Regions from separate parts of the Psychrobacillus sp. FSL H8-0484 genome, predicted to be linked through region 2. Evidence: a T-box and tRNA genes for the amino acid it is inferred to sense, from the RefSeq annotation. Region 2 holds a T-box; the other holds one or more tRNA genes.
What was found. The T-box of region 2 lies ahead of tyrS (tyrosine--tRNA ligase). A T-box ahead of a tRNA ligase gene usually reads a tRNA of that ligase, here a tRNA-Tyr.

Region 1: it encodes a tRNA-Tyr, which carries the amino acid that the T-box ahead of tyrS (tyrosine--tRNA ligase) is inferred to sense. The anticodon was not compared.

Annotation. Positions count from the first base shown of each region.
Region 1 is NZ_JBBOSZ010000001.1:3,930,014-3,940,839, reverse strand. It holds gene MHH81_RS19400 (hypothetical protein) at 1-487, opposite strand, end outside; rRNA gene MHH81_RS19395 (16S ribosomal RNA) at 741-2,294, shown strand; rRNA gene MHH81_RS19390 (23S ribosomal RNA) at 2,530-5,458, shown strand; rRNA gene rrf (5S ribosomal RNA) at 5,515-5,630, shown strand; tRNA gene MHH81_RS19380 (tRNA-Asn) at 6,280-6,354, shown strand; tRNA gene MHH81_RS19375 (tRNA-Thr) at 6,363-6,435, shown strand; tRNA gene MHH81_RS19370 (tRNA-Val) at 6,542-6,617, shown strand; tRNA gene MHH81_RS19365 (tRNA-Tyr) at 6,640-6,723, shown strand; tRNA gene MHH81_RS19360 (tRNA-Gln) at 6,730-6,804, shown strand; tRNA gene MHH81_RS19355 (tRNA-Ala) at 6,831-6,903, shown strand; gene MHH81_RS19350 (GNAT family N-acetyltransferase) at 7,056-7,637, shown strand; gene rocF (arginase) at 7,707-8,612, shown strand; gene sigW (RNA polymerase sigma factor SigW) at 8,809-9,381, shown strand; gene MHH81_RS19335 (zf-HC2 domain-containing protein) at 9,397-10,026, shown strand; gene cdaA (diadenylate cyclase CdaA) at 10,142-10,826, shown strand, end outside.
Region 2 is NZ_JBBOSZ010000001.1:2,945,777-2,956,602, forward strand. It holds gene hisJ (histidinol-phosphatase HisJ) at 1-443, shown strand, start outside; gene MHH81_RS14315 (GAF domain-containing protein) at 447-926, shown strand; gene megL (methionine gamma-lyase) at 1,662-2,849, opposite strand; gene MHH81_RS14325 (sensor domain-containing diguanylate cyclase) at 2,922-4,784, opposite strand; gene rpsD (30S ribosomal protein S4) at 5,155-5,757, shown strand; gene MHH81_RS14335 (hypothetical protein) at 7,004-7,255, opposite strand; gene tyrS (tyrosine--tRNA ligase) at 7,588-8,853, opposite strand; T-box leader at 9,031-9,228, opposite strand; gene MHH81_RS14345 (transglycosylase domain-containing protein) at 9,328-10,826, shown strand, end outside.

The DNA.
Region 1 (10,826 bases), 980 kb from region 2:
ACTTACTTGAGCCAAGTAAATTCACTTCCTCTTGCCAAGCACTCTGTTGGAGCTCCATTGGAAATTCATAATCTTTTGTTCGAAACCAAAGTGGCTTTTCCCCAATAGCACGCTCAAATCGCTCGATCTCTTTTTTGAATAAAACAGGATTCTCTATATAGTTAGAACCTTCTTGGCCTAAAAGTCCAATCGGCATATGCTTTTCTTTCATAAGTTCTAAAATGGTTTCAGATCGTTCAATCCATTCTATACTCATGAAAAACTGTGGATAAGGAGCTTCTAAACTGTTTAAGAGTGTCTCTATTTCTTCTTTACCAAAGGTCAAATCAATCGTAGCTGTGTTCCCATATGTCCCTTTTGAAATAACACTTGGTTTTTCTGTAACCTGAAAAACAGGAAGTATAGAAGAGTAATTACTTGGAATAATAAACAACAGAAGAACAAATAAAAGCATTAATGGCCCTACTAACAACAACTTCTTATTCAACTGAACACACACCTTTTCCAATCGTTTTAATTTATTTTATGATTTAGTGTTGACATTCATGTTAAAACGATGTTAAGATACAAAGGTCGCCAAAACAAAGCGGCAACATCAACAACATGAACATTGAAAACTGAACATGCAAAACGTTAAGACATATAGCTTGAAAGACTAACTTCGGTTAGTTTGATAGCAACAATTTTTGACATCATTTAATGATGATGCCAGCAAAAAAAATGAGCTTTTTAAGTTCTCTATTATGGAGAGTTTGATCCTGGCTCAGGACGAACGCTGGCGGCATGCCTAATACATGCAAGTCGAGCGAATGACGAAGAAGCTTGCTTCTTCTGATTTAGCGGCGGACGGGTGAGTAACACGTGGGCAACCTGCCCTGTAGATTGGGATAACTCCGGGAAACCGGGGCTAATACCAAATAATCCATTTCCTCACATGTGGAAATGTTAAAAGACGGTTTCGGCTGTCACTACAGGATGGGCCCGCGGCGCATTAGCTAGTTGGTAGGGTAACGGCCTACCAAGGCGACGATGCGTAGCCGACCTGAGAGGGTGATCGGCCACACTGGGACTGAGACACGGCCCAGACTCCTACGGGAGGCAGCAGTAGGGAATCTTCCACAATGGACGAAAGTCTGATGGAGCAATGCCGCGTGAGTGAAGAAGGTTTTCGGATCGTAAAACTCTGTTGTAAGGGAAGAACAAGTACGAGAGTAACTGCTCGTACCTTGACGGTACCTTATTAGAAAGCCACGGCTAACTACGTGCCAGCAGCCGCGGTAATACGTAGGTGGCAAGCGTTGTCCGGAATTATTGGGCGTAAAGCGCGCGCAGGCGGTCCTTTAAGTCTGATGTGAAATCCCACGGCTCAACCGTGGAAGGTCATTGGAAACTGGGGGACTTGAGTACAGAAGAGGAAAGCGGAATTCCAAGTGTAGCGGTGAAATGCGTAGAGATTTGGAGGAACACCAGTGGCGAAGGCGGCTTTCTGGTCTGTAACTGACGCTGAGGCGCGAAAGCGTGGGGAGCAAACAGGATTAGATACCCTGGTAGTCCACGCCGTAAACGATGAGTGCTAAGTGTTAGGGGGTTTCCGCCCCTTAGTGCTGCAGCTAACGCATTAAGCACTCCGCCTGGGGAGTACGGTCGCAAGACTGAAACTCAAAGGAATTGACGGGGGCCCGCACAAGCGGTGGAGCATGTGGTTTAATTCGAAGCAACGCGAAGAACCTTACCAGGTCTTGACATCCCGCTGACCGTTCTAGAGATAGATCTTTCCCTTCGGGGACAGCGGTGACAGGTGGTGCATGGTTGTCGTCAGCTCGTGTCGTGAGATGTTGGGTTAAGTCCCGCAACGAGCGCAACCCTTGATCTTAGTTGCCAGCATTTAGTTGGGCACTCTAAGGTGACTGCCGGTGATAAACCGGAGGAAGGTGGGGATGACGTCAAATCATCATGCCCCTTATGACCTGGGCTACACACGTGCTACAATGGACGGTACAGAGGGTCGCAACCCCGCGAGGGTGAGCTAATCCCATAAAACCGTTCTCAGTTCGGATTGTAGGCTGCAACTCGCCTACATGAAGCCGGAATCGCTAGTAATCGTGGATCAGCATGCCACGGTGAATACGTTCCCGGGCCTTGTACACACCGCCCGTCACACCACGAGAGTTTGTAACACCCGAAGTCGGTGGGGTAACCCTTACGGGAGCCAGCCGCCGAAGGTGGGACAGATGATTGGGGTGAAGTCGTAACAAGGTAGCCGTATCGGAAGGTGCGGCTGGATCACCTCCTTTCTAAGGATATATTACGGAATACAGATTTTTATCTGTATCTTAACGTTTTGCAGTTCAGTTTTGAATGTTCATTTTTATGAGCATTTGAAAACTTGTTCTTTGAAAACTGGATAAAACGACATTGAAAGAAACAAATTCAAGAAATTCAATTTATAATCACTTCGGTGATTATATGTTGTGTAGTACTTTTAACTACTAATTTTGAATGGACTCCAAGTAATTGGAAGCCATATTAGGTTAAGTTAATAAGGGCGCACGGTGAATGCCTTGGCACTAGGAGCCGAAGAAGGACGGCACTAACACCGATATGCTTCGGGGAGCTGTAAGTGAGCTTTGATCCGGAGATTTCCGAATGGGGAAACCCACTGTTCGTAATGGAGCAGTACATTTACGTGAATACATAGCGTATCTGTGGCACACCCAGGGAACTGAAACATCTAAGTACCTGGAGGAAGAGAAAGAAAAATCGATTCCCTGAGTAGCGGCGAGCGAAACGGGAATAGCCCAAACCAAGAGGCTTGCCTCTTGGGGTTGTAGGACACTCTACATAGAGTTACAAAGGAATGAGCTAGACGAAGCGATCTGGAAAGGTCCGCAGGATAGGGTAAAAGCCCCGTAGTCAAAAGTTCATTCTCTCTTGAGTGTATCCTGAGTACGGCGGAACACGTGAAATTCCGTCGGAATCTGGGAGGACCATCTCCCAAGGCTAAATACTACCTAGTGACCGATAGTGAACCAGTACCGTGAGGGAAAGGTGAAAAGCACCCCGGAAGGGGAGTGAAATAGATCCTGAAACCGTGTGCCTACAAGTAGTTAGAGCCCGTTAATGGGTGATAGCGTGCCTTTTGTAGAATGAACCGGCGAGTTACGATTACATGCAAGGTTAAGTTGAGAAGACGGAGCCGCAGCGAAAGCGAGTCTGAATAGGGCGAATGAGTATGTGGTCGTAGACCCGAAACCAGGTGATCTACCCATGTCCAGGATGAAGGTAAGGTAACACTTACTGGAGGTCCGAACCCACGCACGTTGAAAAGTGCGGGGATGAGGTGTGGGTAGCGGAGAAATTCCAATCGAACCTGGAGATAGCTGGTTCTCTCCGAAATAGCTTTAGGGCTAGCCTCAAACGTTAAGAATCTTGGAGGTAGAGCACTGTTTGGACTAGGGGCCCATCCCGGGTTACCGAATTCAGACAAACTCCGAATGCCAATGATTTATGTTTGGGAGTCAGACTGCGAGTGATAAGATCCGTAGTCAAGAGGGAAACAGCCCAGACCACCAGCTAAGGTCCCAAAGTATTTGTTAAGTGGAAAAGGATGTGGCGTTGCTTAGACAACCAGGATGTTGGCTTAGAAGCAGCCATCATTTAAAGAGTGCGTAATAGCTCACTGGTCGAGTGACGCTGCGCCGAAAATGTATCGGGGCTAAACAAATCACCGAAGCTGTGGATTGATACCTTTGGTATCAGTGGTAGGAGAGCGTTCTAAGGGCGTTGAAGTCAGACCGGAAGGACTGGTGGAGCGCTTAGAAGTGAGAATGCCGGTATGAGTAGCGAAAGACGGGTGAGAATCCCGTCCACCGTATGACTAAGGTTTCCTGAGGAAGGCTCGTCCGCTCAGGGTTAGTCGGGACCTAAGTCGAGGCCGATAGGCGTAGACGATGGACAACAGGTTGATATTCCTGTACCACCAAACCACCGTTTGAGTAATGGGGGGACGCAGAAGGATAGGGTAAGCGTGCTGTTGGTTATGCACGTCCAAGCAGTAAGGTGTGAATGTAGGAAAATCCGCATTCTATAACATTGAGCTGTGATGGCGAGGACTTAGTCCGAAGTTCCTGATTTCACACTGCCAAGAAAAGCCTCTAGCGAGGTGATAGGTGCCCGTACCGCAAACCGACACAGGTAGTCGAGGAGAGAATCCTAAGGTGAGCGAGAGAACTCTCGTTAAGGAACTCGGCAAAATGACCCCGTAACTTCGGGAGAAGGGGTGCTCTTTTGGGTGAATAGCCTAGAAGAGCCGCAGTGAATAGGCCCAGGCGACTGTTTAGCAAAAACACAGGTCTCTGCAAAACCGTAAGGTGAAGTATAGGGGCTGACGCCTGCCCGGTGCTGGAAGGTTAAGAGGAGTGCTTAGCGCAAGCGAAGGTGCGAATTGAAGCCCCAGTAAACGGCGGCCGTAACTATAACGGTCCTAAGGTAGCGAAATTCCTTGTCGGGTAAGTTCCGACCCGCACGAAAGGCGTAACGATCTGGGCACTGTCTCAACGAGAGACTCGGTGAAATTATAGTACCTGTGAAGATGCAGGTTACCCGCGACAGGACGGAAAGACCCCGTGGAGCTTTACTATAGCTTGATATTGAATTTTGGTGCAACTTGTACAGGATAGGCAGGAGCCTTAGAGCCCGGAGCGCCAGCTTCGGAGGAGGCGTCGGTGGGATACTGCCCTGGTTGTATTGAAATTCTAACCCATACCCGTAACCCGGGTAGGAGACAGTGTCAGGCGGGTAGTTTGACTGGGGCGGTCGCCTCCTAAAGTGTAACGGAGGCGCCCAAAGGTTCCCTCAGAATGGTTGGAAATCATTCGAAGAGTGTAAAGGCAGAAGGGAGCTTGACTGCGAGACCTACAAGTCGAGCAGGGTCGAAAGACGGGCTTAGTGATCCGGTGGTTCCGCATGGAAGGGCCATCGCTCAACGGATAAAAGCTACCCCGGGGATAACAGGCTTATCTCCCCCAAGAGTCCACATCGACGGGGAGGTTTGGCACCTCGATGTCGGCTCATCGCATCCTGGGGCTGTAGTCGGTCCCAAGGGTTGGGCTGTTCGCCCATTAAAGCGGTACGCGAGCTGGGTTCAGAACGTCGTGAGACAGTTCGGTCCCTATCCGTCGTGGGCGTAGGAAATTTGAGAGGAGCTGTCCTTAGTACGAGAGGACCGGGATGGACACACCGCTGGTGTACCAGTTGTTCTGCCAAGAGCATCGCTGGGTAGCTATGTGTGGACGGGATAAGTGCTGAAAGCATCTAAGCACGAAGCCCCCCTCAAGATGAGATTTCCCATTACGCAAGTAAGTAAGATCCCTCAAAGACGATGAGGTAGATAGGTTCGGGGTGGAAGCGTGGCGACACGTGCAGCTGACGAATACTAATCGATCGAGGACTTAACCAAAATAGAATTTGAAGAATTCAATGTCTTTTATCCAGTTTTGAGTGAACAACTCAAGGTCTAGTGATGATGGCGAAGAGGTCACACCCGTTCCCATACCGAACACGGAAGTTAAGCTCTTCAGCGCCGATGGTAGTTGGGGGTTTCCCCCTGCAAGAGTAGGACGTCGCTGGGCATCAAGAAGTCGTTACCGAGTAATCGGTCGCGGCTTTTTTTGTATTCGAAAAAGAAGACCGAAGGCAACATGTACTTTATTTATAGAGAAGTGTGCGAGAAAGTGGAGAGGCAAAAAGTTCGAAGAAGCAAGAAGAGAGTCTCCGAGCGTATAGCCTACGTGAGAACCGAATGACTACGGAAGATGAATAAATCTACCGTCCATCTGCTTTCGCAGCCTGAACACAGAAGTTAAGCTCTTCAGCGCCAATGGTAGTTTGGGGTTTCCCCCTGCAAGAGTAGGACGTCGCTGGGCACTAAGAAGTCGTTACCAGGAAATCGATCGCGGCTTTTTTTGATGTTTTTTTATTTGGTTGGATTGGTCTTAGTTATGCGTCATTTGGTCTCGCTTCATCTCAGGATATAGTCTTGTTCATACATTTACGGTAAGAAAAGCTACTTATTTTTAAAAAATATTTCCTTAAGGGGTACTATTTCAATAGGTTTTATTCAAAAAAGAGTTCATAGTCATCCCTTCAACGGACCAGTTTATCCTTCTTTTTCACTTTAATTAATTTCACACTATAAATTAGGAAAAAAATATAAAAATTAGCTTGAAATTTATAGTGGACTTGCTATAATTATATTTGTACTTTAATTAGATAATACGTTCCGAAGTAGCTCAGTGGTAGAGCAATCGACTGTTAATCGATTGGTCGTAGGTTCGAGTCCTACCTTCGGAGCCATTTTTTTTGCTTCCATAGCTCAGTAGGTAGAGTGCTTCCATGGTAAGGAAGAGGTCACCGGTTCAAATCCGGTTGGAAGCTTTCTTAAAAAAAGTAAAAAAGTGTTTTAAAGTACTTGTCCTTAAGGGAAAAGTATGTTATTATCATTATTGTCCGGTTTTTCTTATTGGACAATTAATAAAACCCAGGAGGATTAGCTCAGCTGGGAGAGCATCTGCCTTACAAGCAGAGGGTCGGCGGTTCGAGCCCGTCATCCTCCACCATATTATTTTTATACTTAGCTTTGGAGGGGTAGCGAAGTGGCTAAACGCGGCGGACTGTAAATCCGCTCCTTAGGGTTCGGCGGTTCGAATCCGTCCCCCTCCACCAGTTTATTGGGGTATAGCCAAGCGGTAAGGCAACGGATTTTGATTCCGTCATGCCCTGGTTCGAATCCAGGTACCCCAGCCATGACCTTACAAAGCTTTTATGATTTAGGGGCCTTAGCTCAGCTGGGAGAGCGCCTGCCTTGCACGCAGGAGGTCAGCGGTTCGATCCCGCTAGGCTCCATAATTTTATATTAAAGTAACCCTTTCCTTAGTACTTGGAAAGGGTTTTTTCTTGCCTTCTAACGGAGTATTCCTTGTTTCTCAAAAAAAAATTTCTTTTCAATAGTACCTACTTATCGTTATGATGAAATAAAAAATGCGAGGTGTTGAGTTTTGGGAGAAAAAATTATCTATGGGGACGTAACCCTTCGACCATTAACACAAATGGATTTTCCGTTCTTATGGGAACTTTATGAACCTGAAATTTTTGAATTTATGTTGAATAAAATTGAAAATCTAGAGCAACTTGAGAAATGGCTGCAAGTTGGTATTAAGCAAATGAGAATCGATAAAACTGCGTTTGCATTTGTGGTGGAAGACACAAATACAAAAGAAATAATGGGTACTACTCGTATTTACGGAATAGATCATACAAATCATGCTTGTGAAATAGGCTCCACTTTTTACGCAAAAAAATTTCAGCGCACGCATGTGAATACGGTATGCAAATACTTGCTTTTGAAATATTGCTTTGAGACGTTAGGAATGTTTCGTGTCCAATTTAAAACAGATGAGCAAAATATAGCTTCACAACGAGCAATAGAACGAATAGGTGGTATAAAAGAAGGGATACTTCGTAATGAACGAATACGATCTAATGGTAATATGAGAAATGCGGTCGTTTATTCCGTTGTAGATAGCGAATGGTCCGAAGTAAAAGGTCAACTTGTTCAATTAATGAATAAATACTCATAATATTGTGAGGTTGAGCCAACTACCTATTGGGGATTACAATAGATGTATGAACTGAAAGGGGTAATAATAATGAATAAGTTAAATCTATCTATTATTGGAGTACCAATGGACCTTGGACAAAATAGACGTGGCGTTGATATGGGGCCAAGCGCCATCCGTTATGCAGGGGTAGTCGAACGTCTAAAAGATCTTGGTCATTCTGTGAAAGATGAAGGCGATATTCCGATAAGTCATACTAGAAAAGAACAATCTCCTAATACCCATTTACGTAACTTAGAAGAAGTTATTGAGGGGAATGCTGCATTAGCAAATAAAGTGCACGAAGTTTTAGTAGAAGGGCAATTCCCACTAGTACTTGGTGGCGATCATAGTATTGCTATTGGGACACTTGCTGGTCTTGCGGATCGCTTCAAGAACCTTGGTGTTATTTGGTATGATGCACATGCGGATTTAAATACTGCGGAAACTTCTCCATCAGGAAATATACATGGGATGCCGCTTGCAATAAGTATCGGATTAGGTCATGAAGATTTAGTAAACATTCGTAATTATTCTCCAAAAGTTAAACCAGAAAATATCGTAATCATTGGTGCGCGTTCTGTGGATCCAGGAGAGCGAGAATTAATTAAAGAAAAAGGCATCAAAGTCTTTTCCATGCATGAAATCGATAAGCTTGGGATGACAGAAGTGATGAACCAAACGATTGCGTATTTTCAAGAACGCGAAGTAGATGGTGTACATCTTTCTTTAGACTTGGATGGAATAGACCCACTTTATACACCAGGTGTCGGCACTCCTGTCCCAGGAGGCATCAGCTATCGCGAAAGTCATTTAGCAATGGAAATGCTGTACTCGTCCAATCTCATTACATCTGCTGAATTTGTAGAAGTAAACCCAATATTAGATGAAAAAAATAAAACAGCAGATGTTGCAGTTGCTCTTATGGGCTCTTTGTTTGGGGAAAGTTTAGTTTAAAGCCACTTACTTTTGAATATAAATTTTGTTTTTAATCTAGAAGCAGACACTTGTCTGCTTTTTCTTTTTTTTATTATCAACACAGAGTTCCAAATTTTTGATAAAATTGAAATAATGAATACATAAAAAATGAAACCTGTTGAAGCCTTTATCCGTATAGGTAAAGACAGCCGCATGGAGCGGAGGGGAAATCACGATGGATGCGTTAGTGAACAAACGAATAAAACAAGTGTTAAAAGGCGATAAAGACGCATTCGCGGAGATTGTCGACCTGTATCAACATAGACTATTTCAAGTGTGTTATCGCATGCTAGGAAATCGTCATGAGGCAGAAGATATATCGCAGGAAGCATTTGTGCGAGCCTTTATAAACATACACACGTTTGATCAGAAAAGAAAATTCTCAACTTGGCTGTACAGAATCGCGACGAATTTATGCATCGACCGTATTCGTAAAAAAAAGCCTGATCTTTATTTAGACGCAGAGGTAAAGGGTACTGAGGGTCTAGATATGTACTCACAAATAGCTGCTGCAGAAGAACTTCCTGAAGAAGAACTGATGAAGCTCGAATTGCAGGATCGAATTCAATATGAGATAAGTCGACTTCCTGATAAATATAGATCGGCCATCGTACTGAAATATATGGAGGAATTATCTTTACAAGAAATAAGTGAGATATTAGAATTACCACTTGGAACAGTAAAAACAAGAATTCATAGAGGTCGAGAAGCGCTTAGAAAACAATTAAGCAAACAACCGAATTTTTAATAGGAGGGAATCACGATGAATGCGTGTCCAGAACGAATTGTTCACTTTATGCATGAATATTTAGATGGCGAAATTAGCCGTGAACATGAGCTGGAACTTAAATCTCATTTGCAATCATGCGTGGATTGTCAGAAACATATGCATGAGCTAAGCGATGTAGTTGCTTTTATCAAAGGAGCAGCTCATATAGAGGCACCAAATGCCTTCACTCATTCAGTAATGGCGAGACTTCCGAAAGAAAAGTCCCACGCTGGTGTTAGCAGATGGTTGCGTCATCATCCAGTTCTTACTGCAGCAGCATTATTCTTCTTGTTTATGAGTAGTGCGCTTTTTACCAATTTTAATGATGAGCAGCAATTTTCTTTTACCAAGCAAGCAAACGTCATCGTCGAGGGTGAAACAGTTATTGTTCCCGAAGGACAAGTCGTAAAAGGTGATCTTGTTGTGAAAAATGGAAATGTTAGGATTGACGGAGAATTAGATGGAAATTTAACGATCATTAACGGATCAAAGTATATGGCTTCTACAGCTGTTATTACGGGAAAAACGGAAGAGATTAACAAAGTATTTGACTGGCTTTGGTTCCAGATAAAAGATGGCGCTAAAGAGGTCATGTCATTTTTCGATAAGGAAGAATCGAAATAAGAAGAAGTCTATCCGGAACTTTGGATAGACTTTTTTCGTCCCAAAAGGTAGAGAATTCCGTAACTGTGTTATACTTACTGTATATGGATTCGTGATGAAAAGTGGGGGATGCCACATGTCGTTTATGGAGCAATTTTCAGACTTAATGCCAGTAAACGTTATTGTAAACATTTTGGATGTTCTATTTGTCTGGTTTGTTATTTATAAAATTATAACCCTTATTAAAGGAACAAAAGCTGTTCAATTATTAAAAGGGATATTTGTCATTGTCATTGCTCGTGTCGTGACTGACTTTTTAGGCTTAAATACGCTTGGTTGGATGTTAGAGCAAGTTATTAATTTTGGATTTTTAGCAATCATTATTATTTTCCAACCTGAAATTAGAAGAGCACTGGAACAAATAGGTAGGGGTAAACTATTCTCGAGAAGCTCGATGCAAGTAGAAGAAGAGCAAAGCCGTTTAATAGAGGCCATGACTAAATCCGTCAGCTATATGGCGAAACGCAGAATTGGAGCACTAATCTCTATTGAAAGAGAAACCGGTTTAACAGAATATATTGAAACAGGAATACAATTAAATGCACACCTTACTTCGGAATTAATGATTAACATTTTTATTCCAAATACACCACTACATGATGGTGCAGTAATTGTTCAAAAAAATAATATTACTTCGGCAGGATGTTATTTACCATTATCTGAAAGTCCCTTTATCTCCAAGGAGCTAGGAACGAGGCATCGGGCTGCAATAGGTTTAAGCGAAGTGACAGACGCTATTACAATTGTCGTATCGGAAGAAA
Region 2 (10,826 bases):
AGCAAACCTACACATGTATCGACTTTTCTAAATCTACCTACTTAGATTTTATTCAACAAGTGGGAAGTCCGATGTCTGTGTATAAATTGTATTATAAAACAGTAATGGATTCAATAACGAGTGAATTAGGAAGATATAAACCAAATCGAATCGGTCATATTACACTTGTTCATAAATTTCAACATGCACTGGACGAAAAGGTAGATGATCACGAGGAAATAAACTCTATATTAACAGAGATGAAGAACCAACACCTTGCCCTTGATGTCAATAGTGCCGGTTTAGCGAAAGCTTATTGTCTAGAAAGCTATCCACCCCCAGCCTATATTGGTTTCGCAAAAAAACTAGGGGTCCCGCTTGTATTCGGCTCGGATGCGCATCTAGCAAATGATTTACATCAGTATTATAATGAATTAAGTACTTTTTTTGAGAATGGAGAATAGATCATGTTTACAAAATCAACCTATTCAGAAGATGCTATAGCGAATTACATGATGTTATCAAAGCAATTAGACGCGCTATTAACTGGGGAGACAAATGCAATTGCTAATTTAAGTAATGCATCTGCACTTTTAAATCAATTCTTTGATCAAATTAATTGGGTTGGCTTTTATTTAATGGAGAATGGCGAATTAGTTTTGGGTCCGTTCCAAGGCTTACCAGCTTGTGTAAGAATTCCACTTGGAAGAGGGGTATGTGGAACAGCTGCAACTAATAAAGAAACGGTTATTGTTCCAGACGTTCATGCATTTCCTGGTCACATTGCTTGTGATGCAGCATCCCAATCTGAAATTGTTCTACCTATTTTAAAAGATGGGAAGTTAATAGGGGTCCTTGATATCGATAGCCCAATTAAAGATCGTTTTTCCGACCAAGATGCAGCAGGCTTAGAGCAGTTCATTGAAGTATTAGTAAAACATATATAAAAAATGGGCTGTCCAATAAGCCCATAAATTGAAGCAGGTGTAGAAAAACGAGTCTTTTTCTACACCTGTTTTTTGTATACTTTTTATTAAAACTACTATTTTTTGTAGGCAATTGATTGGGGTGGAAGACGGCGACTCCAGCGGGAATAGCAAATGTTTTCTGCACCGAAAGCGGAGCGGCAGGTGCATGAACTGAAGGCCCGGCAGGAGCGATAGCGACGAGGAGACTGAAGCCATGCCCGCGGAAAGCGTCCGTCTGGAACGGAAATCAATACATTGGAAAAGAGACCATCTCTCAGTCACTTTATGACTTTAGAGACAGCCCTTGGAACTTTATTAAAGGAAGCTAAAGAAATATTTTTTACACGGAATAAAGTATAGTTGATATTTCCGCTATAGGCGGACGCTTTCCGCGGGGTGAGCGATAAGCCATCACCGCCGCTCACGCGTCGTTTGTGATGTCTTATCTGTCTCACTCATCCCGCTGGAGTCGCCGCCTGCCGCTTCCATCAACAAAGTGATAAATGTTCGTATTTTAATGACAAAGTACTATTTATGAAATTAACTCATGTAGTTTAACGAGCCAAAATAGATTCCGTTTGCTTTCCTCGGGCGAACCTAAGAGCCTCCTAGTCTGCGCCTGTGGGGTCTCGTCTGACTCGCTTTTCCGCAGGAGTCTGTGCGGATTCTACCGCAAATTAAATGTTAAAAAACAACTGTAAAATATAACTACGCCTATATTTTAGATAGTGCTTGCTGCAAATCTTCTATTAGATCAAGAGAGTTTTCAAGTCCAACAGAGAGGCGAAGCAACCCGTCGGTAATTCCCATTTCGACTCTTTCCTTTTCTGGCACAACCGAGTGTGTCATCGTTGAAGGATGTTGAATAAGCGTTTCCGCGTCTCCCAAACTCACTGCAATCTTGATTAATCTTAATTCATTCATAAGCTTTTGGGCATTATTTATTCCACCAGTTACTGTAAATGAAATAAGCCCCCCTCCAGTTTTCATTTGCTTTTTCGCAACCTCATATTGAGGATTACCTTCATCAAAAGGATAATAAATATTCTCTACTTTTGGGTTTGATTTCAAAAATGTAAAAATATCTGCAGCATTATTAGAATGTCTATCCATACGTACATGCAACGTTTTTAACCCTCTGATGAGTAACCATGCATCAAATGGGGAAATGATACCACCGTAATCTTTTTGAACGGTAGAACGAATCTTATTAATATCTTCTCGATTTTTTCCTACTAAAATCCCAGCTATTACATCCCCATGCCCATTAATATATTTTGTTGCACTATGCAAGACAAAGTCTGCTCCCAATTCTAATGGATTTTGTAAATAAGGGGAGGAAAATGTATTGTCGACAACAACTTGAATACCATGTTTTATAGCAATTCTCGTTATTTGAGCAATATCGACTATTTCCATCGTTGGATTAATTGGTGTTTCTATATAAATACACACTGTATTTGGTTTAATCGCAGCTTCAATTTTCTCTTCTGTCGTTAAATCTGCTAAATCATGTGTAATATTATATTTTTCTTCCAATATATTAAGAAGTCCAAATGTACAACCATAAATTCCTCGTGTACAAAGTATATGGTCTCCTGTTTTCGTTAAGTGCACTAATATCGTACTAACAGCAGCCATTCCAGAACCAAAAGCAAGTGCTCCTTCTCCATGCTCCATTGCAGCCATTCTTTCTTCCAATACGTGAACAGTTGGATTACCTAAGCGGGAGTAGATGCCACCCTCCTCTTCTCCTGCAAATCTTCTTGCCCCTTGTTCCGCAGTTTCAAAGGCAAAAGTAGAGGTTTGATATAGTGGAACGGACAAACTTCCTTGGTGATTTTTAGAACTATACCCCTTGTGAACATATAATGTTTCCTTCTCATAACTTAATTTATCCATAAACGTTGCACCCCTTTTTGTAAACGCTTACATATAGTGTACACGGATTATATAAAAAAGAAAAGGCACTCATCAGGAAAGATGAGATGCCTCAAAAATACTCAATTTATTTTTGCCACTATTTTTCGCTTCATATAAAGCGGTGTCAGTATTATGAAATAATTGGTGGAAACTTATGTTGTCTTTTTGTTTCCAGCCAGAAACGCCAATAGAAACTGTAACTCTCGGATTTGTATTGGTAGGTATTAATTCTAGCAACTGACAGCAGATTTCAGTGCCTTGTGTAATGGTCATTTGAGAAAAGTATAATGCAAGCTCCTCTCCACCCCACCTAGCACCTATACCAATTTGATCTACTTTCTTTTGTATTATAGAAGCAATTTGCTTTAATATTTCATCTCCAACTTGGTGACCATGTGTGTCATTCACCTGTTTAAAGTTATCAATATCCATTAATACAAACACTCCACTATCTTCCTCATCCATGGAGGCTTCCACAAATTTATCTAAATATGTACGCGCGTACAAATTAGTTAAATGATCACGATTTACCATTTCCTGCAGTTTATTGCGTAATGCAGAATTGCTAATCGCAAGAGAAGAATGCTGGATTAATGATTGCATTAATTTAAAGCTATCGAACGAAAAGAAATACGGTTCTTTATGTAACACAATGCTAAATCCAGTAATTGTATTCTGCTCTCTAAATGGAATAGCGACTAACGATCGATACTCATATTTTATATCAGCTAAGCGATTTAAATCAGCAACAAATAAAGAATCTTTCATTTTTATAAAATGATTAGCTACATGCTGAATATACAATTGCCCACCATTTGAATGGAAAAATTCCGAGCTTGCTGTTGATATTTTATATTCATCCACTCCCATAAACACAAAACAAACTTGTTCTGGATGGAAGGATTTCATTAATTGGTTTCTTAAAAAAAGGAGCATTTCCTCTAAAGAAATATTCATATTTAACTTACGAGAGGTTTCGTTAATTAATTGCAAATCAGCTACTAAGCGATGCGATTGGATATATAGTTTAGCATTTTCCAATGCGTTACCTGCAGCTGAAGCCAACATGGATGTAAATTCTTTTTGTCTGACAGAAAACAAATAATCAATCGGAGTAGATACTTGTAATATACCGTAAATCCCTTGTTTCCCTTTTATCGGTACATTTAGTAGTCGAACGCCCAAATCATTTGCAAGCTCCGATGTAATTTCGCCCGATACATATGCTTCAACTGTAGCAGTTCGCTCAGAGGTGTAGTCAAATAATTTATATGGTACTGAAGTTTTTCGCTCTTGGTCATTCGATAATATTAAGATGGACTCAAAATCCGGAAATGCATCATTTATAGCAAATAAAGTGCCTTCTAAAATTTGCCCGACCTCTAATGTTGAGTGAAACATTTTCGTTACATTAAACAAATTACGATATTGATGTTCCTGCTGCGTTAAAAAGACAGATCTCCGAATTGTTTTCACCAGTTTGCTTATCGTTTTTATAAAATCATTAACTTGTGGAGTTTGAGAGAATTTTTGCCATTTCTCAGTTAGATTCGTGGTGAGTAATCCTAAAATTTGATTCTCTTCGTCTTTTAGTAAAATTGCAACTTCTCGGTTCACTCTATCTTCTTTTTGTAAAAAAGAATTTTCTACAAAATCTTGCTCATAGAAAAACGGTTCTATTTCTTGCCACTTAATCGCGTTCAATTTTTTTGACAAGGAATGATTCCATTTTAACTGCACAAACGTATCTGTATCATAGATATAATAATTAGCAAACTCAACGTCAAAAAATTCTGTTAATATAACTTTTAAGTCTTCAAACCATTTGGCACTGGATTCATGCGTAAATACATTTTCATTCCAAATATCTAAAATACGACTTTTCAACAGAATCATGTTTACATCATTTTTCATTTTTACACCTCTCAACTTTCAACGAGTGGATGTGATACTTTTATCCCAATACAACTTATAATTCAATTTGACTATATTACCATCCATTTGTCAAATTTCAGAAAATAGATTTCTGTTCTATATCAATCATTAAGAAATGAATTTTATTGACTTTCTCATTCTATAGATATACAATTGACTTTGTGTAAAATAAATGCAGCAGTTGTATGGCCTAGATTGCTCATTTTGTTCCTCTATTTTAATAGATGGTGTATCAAGTAACCCTCGGCTGCTAGGGCGATGTTACATGAAAACAAAATGTCTGCTAGTCTGAATACATCTGGTCTTATTTTACAACAAAATAAAACCAATACAAAAGGAGGAGTCATTCATGGCTCGCTATACAGGTCCAGCATGGAAATTATCACGTCGTCTTGGTATTTCACTAAGCGGTACTGGTAAAGAATTAGAAAAACGCCCTTACGCACCAGGACAACACGGTCCTAACCAACGTAAAAAATTAACAGAATACGGTATGCAATTACAAGAAAAACAAAAACTTCGTCACACTTATGGTGTTAACGAACGTCAATTCCGTACTCTATTTGACAAAGCTGGTAAAATGCAAGGTAAACATGGTGAAAACTTCATGATTCTTCTTGAAACTCGCCTTGATAACGTTGTATACCGTTTAGGTCTTGCTCGCACTCGTCGTGGAGCTCGTCAATTAGTTAACCACGGTCACGTTATGGTTGACGGTAAACGTGTTGATATTCCTTCATTCAGCGTTAAACCAGGTCAAGAAATTTCTCTTCGTGAAAAATCTCAAAACTTGGACGTTGTAAACGAATCAATCGAAGTGAACAGCTTCGTTCCAGAATACGTAACATTTGACGCAGACAAAAAAGTTGGTACTTTCGTTCGCCTTCCAGAACGTAGCGAATTATCAGCTGAAATCAACGAATCTCTAATCGTTGAGTACTACTCTCGTTAATTTTATTACTCTGCAAAGAGTAATATTAAAAGCCTTCAAGACCTTGATAATACAGGGTTTTGGAGGTTTTTTTATTTTTTCCGATATAGCATAAAAAAGCCCCTGGTTAGAAGAGCTTTAAATAATTCATCTTTCATATTTTTGAAACAAGGAACTCTTCGTATTATTAACAAATGGACCAGCCAATTAACATTTTTAGTTTGAATCCGTCCATATAAAAATGAAGTAACTTGCTCACTATCTCCATGCCCCTTTTAGATATGAGGGGGTAAAAAAGTCGATTTTCTCTACGCTAAGAAATCGACAGTTCAAATTTGTTCAATTAATATCCAACAATAGCACGGCTGTTGATAATCCAATTTCCACTATTCAAATTTCACAAGAAATGCGCAAGGATCCCATTTTGCACTTGTACGTTTTCGGTTCCCTTTGGACGAAATGATCCAATAGGAAAGTGGCTATTCTTTCATTTCCAAAAGCTTTGACGCTTCTATTACAAGTAGCTATGGAGAGTGACGAACGACTACCACACGATTATCGAAAAAATGCGAAAGGGGGCTGTCAATAAGCCCATAAATTGAAGCAGGTGTAGAAAAACGAGTTTTTTCTACACCTGTTTTTTGTATACCGTTCATTAAACTACTATTTTTTGTAGGCAATTAATTGTAGTGGAGGACGGCGACTCCAGCGGGAATAGCAAATGTTTTCTGCACCGAAAGCGAAGCTGCAGGTGCATGAGCTGAAGGCCCCGCAGGATCGAACAAAGGAACGAAGGCTAAGAACGCCACCTCATGTGGCAACGCCTTCGTGACCAACATCGTGTTGGCCTGAGGTGACTGAAGCCATGCCCGCGGAAAGCGTCCGTCTGGAACGGTAATCAATACATTGGAAAAGGGACCATCTCTCAGTCACTATATGACTTTAGGGACAGCCCCTTTCGCATCAAGAAATCCAGGTAATGGTGTAGAACTCGTTCAGTTCCAGGCACTCCAAAAGCACCTATACACCTATACATAGAATGTCTGGTGTGTTATCACCATTTTAATAAGCAATTTACTGGGTACTTTTGGTTAATCAACACGTGTACAACAATAGGATAAACCAAAAATATGTTGTGATTCGGGTAATATAAAATTCCTTGCACCTATATTAATTCACCATTTTACCAATACGCTGCATAGTGTCACTTAAATAAAATCCCCGTAAGTTGTGTTAATCAACTTCTACGGGGGAATTTTTTTACGAACTATTTATCTTTCTCCATGTTCGCGATTAAATCAAGTAGTCTTTGTTTTGTTTCATCTGCTTCTTCTTTTAAAATCTTGAAGTCATAACCCGATTTGTCTTTATTTATACAAATTTCTAACAAATCTCCTTCTTTTGCATCTATTGTAAACTTATCTTTTAAAATAACTAGCTTGTTGGCTTTATTATTTTTTCCGAAAAATATTACAAAAAAATCATCGAAATGATCTAATACATACTTATTTGATTCCACTACGAACAGCTCCTCGATCTTTTAAATAAATTATTAATTAATATATAAAATAACAATATTTTATTTTATTTTTAATGTAAATTTGTCCACATTTATTATTCTATACTATCTCATACTCTTTTATCATCTATTTTGAGTATTTTTTAAATTATAATTAATATTTACCATACGAATAACCTATTAAAGTAAACAAAAGAAAATTATAGAAATAATTCAGGAGGATAAATGTGGTAAATAGCAAAAAAAATGCTATAAACAGGCTAGAATAGTGTGAATTATTTTTTTTAGATTTAAAAAGCTACTTCCCATTATTATGAGAAGTAGCTTTTAATTTATACAAATTTAATCATTTTATAGTTTTTCTTTCCTCTTCGAATAATCATAAATTCATCCTCAAGGCGGTCATCTTTACCTATTATATATCCAACATCTGTTATTTTTTCACCATTGACTGAAATAGCTCCATTTGTCACATCTTCACGCCCCTGTCTTTTAGAGGGCGAGACGCTTGCTTCTACAATAAAGTCTACAATATTTTTTTCTTCTTTTGACATCTCCACGGAAGGTACATCTTTAAACGCATCCTTCATTTCTTCTGCATTCAGTTCTTTCAAATTTCCACTGAACAATGCTTGTGAAATACGAATCGCTTGGTCTAATGCTTCCTGACCATGTATTAAACGAGTCATTTCTTCTGCAAGTGTAATTTGTGCTTTTCGTAAATGCGGCTCGTTTTGTACTGTTACTTCCAGCGCTTCAATTTCACTACGTTCCAAGAATGTGAAAATTTTCAAGTATTTAATCACATCTGAATCCGCTGTATTAATCCAGAACTGGTAAAACTCATACGGAGAGGTCTTTTTCGCATCTAACCAGACAGAACCAGACGCCGATTTACCAAATTTCGTTCCATCTGCTTTTGTTACAAGTGGGATTGTTATGCCAAATGCTTTTGTTTCTTCTTCATGTGTTTTGCGAATCACTTCTAATCCTGTTGTAATATTCCCCCATTGGTCAGACCCACCAACTTGAACACGGCAGCCGTAATGATCAAATAAATGATTGAAATCAATACCTTGAATTAGGGTGTACGTAAATTCTGTAAACGAAAGCCCTGTATCTAAACGAGAAGCGATGGAATCTTTACCTAACATGTAATTAATATTCACTAGTTTTCCGAAATCTCTAAGAAACTCGATTACATTCATTGATCCAATCCAATCACGGTTATTAACCATTTGTGCACCATTTTCTGATTGGAAGTCGAAAATTTGCTCCATTTGCGTTTTAATACCTTGAACATTTTTGTCAATTTGTTCTGTAGTTTGCAGTTGACGCTCCTCTGACCGACCAGATGGATCTCCTATCATACCAGTAGCTCCACCTACTAAAAGTATTGGACGATGACCATGTAGTTGAAAACGTCTTAAAGTAAGTAACGGTACAATGTGTCCAATATGCATGCTATCAGCAGTAGGGTCTACACCACAATACAAGGAAATTTTTTCATTGGATAATAGCTCTTCCATCCCCTCTTTATCTGTCTGCTGATACAATAACCCTCTCCAAGATAAATCTTCTAATAATGAATTTGTCATTTGAAACTCCTCCTTTAAAATAAAATGCTCTGTTAAACTACATTGTTGTTATTTGATAGAATCCGCTTGCTTCCCGCAGGAGTCTGCGCTGATTCTACCGCAAATTATATGTTAAAAACAACAGCATAATTTAACAGAGCCAAATAAAAAAAGCCCCTGCACGATATATATATATCATGCAGGGACGCTTAGTTAATTAGCGCGGTACCACCCAGCTTGAAGGAGAGAAATCCTTCCGCTTCAATCACGATATCGTTGTGAGAACGTCTAACTCCAAGCCTGTAATTCGTTCTTATACACTGACTAGCTTTCACCAACCGCTAGCTCTCTATACAGTTTGTATAATAACTACTTCGGACTCTTCTTCGCTAAAATATATTTTTATTTTACCTAATTTAAAACGTATGTCAATAACTATCGTCTTATGATAAACGATTATGGTATAATAATTCATGATTTGGGGGTGGAATATTAATGAATAAATGGATGGAGAAATTCCAATTTTACAAAGATAAGTTGGATACATGGCAATCAACAAATTGGGCAAAAAGCATACGAATTTCTTCCAGCGTTATATGGAATTTATGTTTACTATTCATTGTAGTAGGCCTTGCTCTTGGAATATTTGCTGCATCACTTGCAGCTGGTTATTTCGCTTCACTAGTGAAAGAAGAACCTTTACGTGATAAAGAGGAAATGAGAGCTGCTGTATTTAACTATGAGGAAACCTCCGAAATTTACTTTGCCGAAAATGTCTATTTAGGTAAATTACGGACTGACCTTGAACGTACGGAAACCAAACTTTCCGCAGTTTCTCCATACGTATTGGACGCTGTATTAGCAACCGAGGATGAATATTTTGAGGTGCATGATGGTATTGTACCAAAAGCGATTTTCCGTGGATTACTTCAAGATGTCTCGAATTCAGATACACAAACAGGTGGTTCTACACTAACACAACAATTAATTAAAAACCAAATATTAACGAACGAAGTATCTTATGAGCGAAAAGCAAAAGAAATCCTTTTAGCAATGCGTTTGGAAAAGTTTATGACAAAAGATGAAATACTTGAAGCGTATTTAAACATTATTCCTTATGGTCGAAACGCTAATGGTAGAAATATTGCTGGAATTGAAACAGCTGCCAATGGAATATTTAATGTAAAAGCCATAGATTTAAGTTTGCCACAAGCTGCTTATATTGCTGGAATTCCTCAAGCTCCTTTCGCTTATACTCCTTTTAGACAAGGAGGGGTATTAAAAGAAGCAAAGGCATTACAACCTGGAATAGATCGTATGAAAACAGTACTATTTCGGATGAAAGAAACAGGTTATATTACTGAAGAAGAATATAACTCTGCTATAAAATATGATATTACACAAGATTTTAGACAACCTGAAATTTTACCAGAAGAAAAATATCCATGGTTAACTATTGAAATAGAAAACAGAGTAAAGGATATTTTAAGAGGACAATTAGCAGAAAAAGATGGTATTGATCCGGAACGATTAAAAGTCGAATCTAAACTCTATGAAAAATATGATATTATAGCACAACGAGCAGTGAGTACAGGTGGATATCGCATTCATACAACAATTGATAGAGAGATGTATGAAACTATGCTTAAGGTAAGAGATGAGTTTGAAACCTATGGGCATACCCACACGAAAGAAGTAAAGGATCCAAATACTGGTGAGATGATCATGCAAGAATTTCCTGTTCAGGTAGGAAGCATGCTTATCGAAAATGGAACAGGTAGAATCTTGTCCTTCCTTGGAGGACGTGATTATAATGTAGAAAAGTACAATCATGCTACTCAAGCCGTTCGATCTATGGGGTCTACGATTAAACCTTTATTAGTGTACGCTCCTGCTATTGAATATGGTGTTATTGGTGCAGGAAGTCCAGTTGTCGATGTCAAACTAGAAGATTTAAGCAGTACAACATGGACAAAATCACCTTCGAATTATAC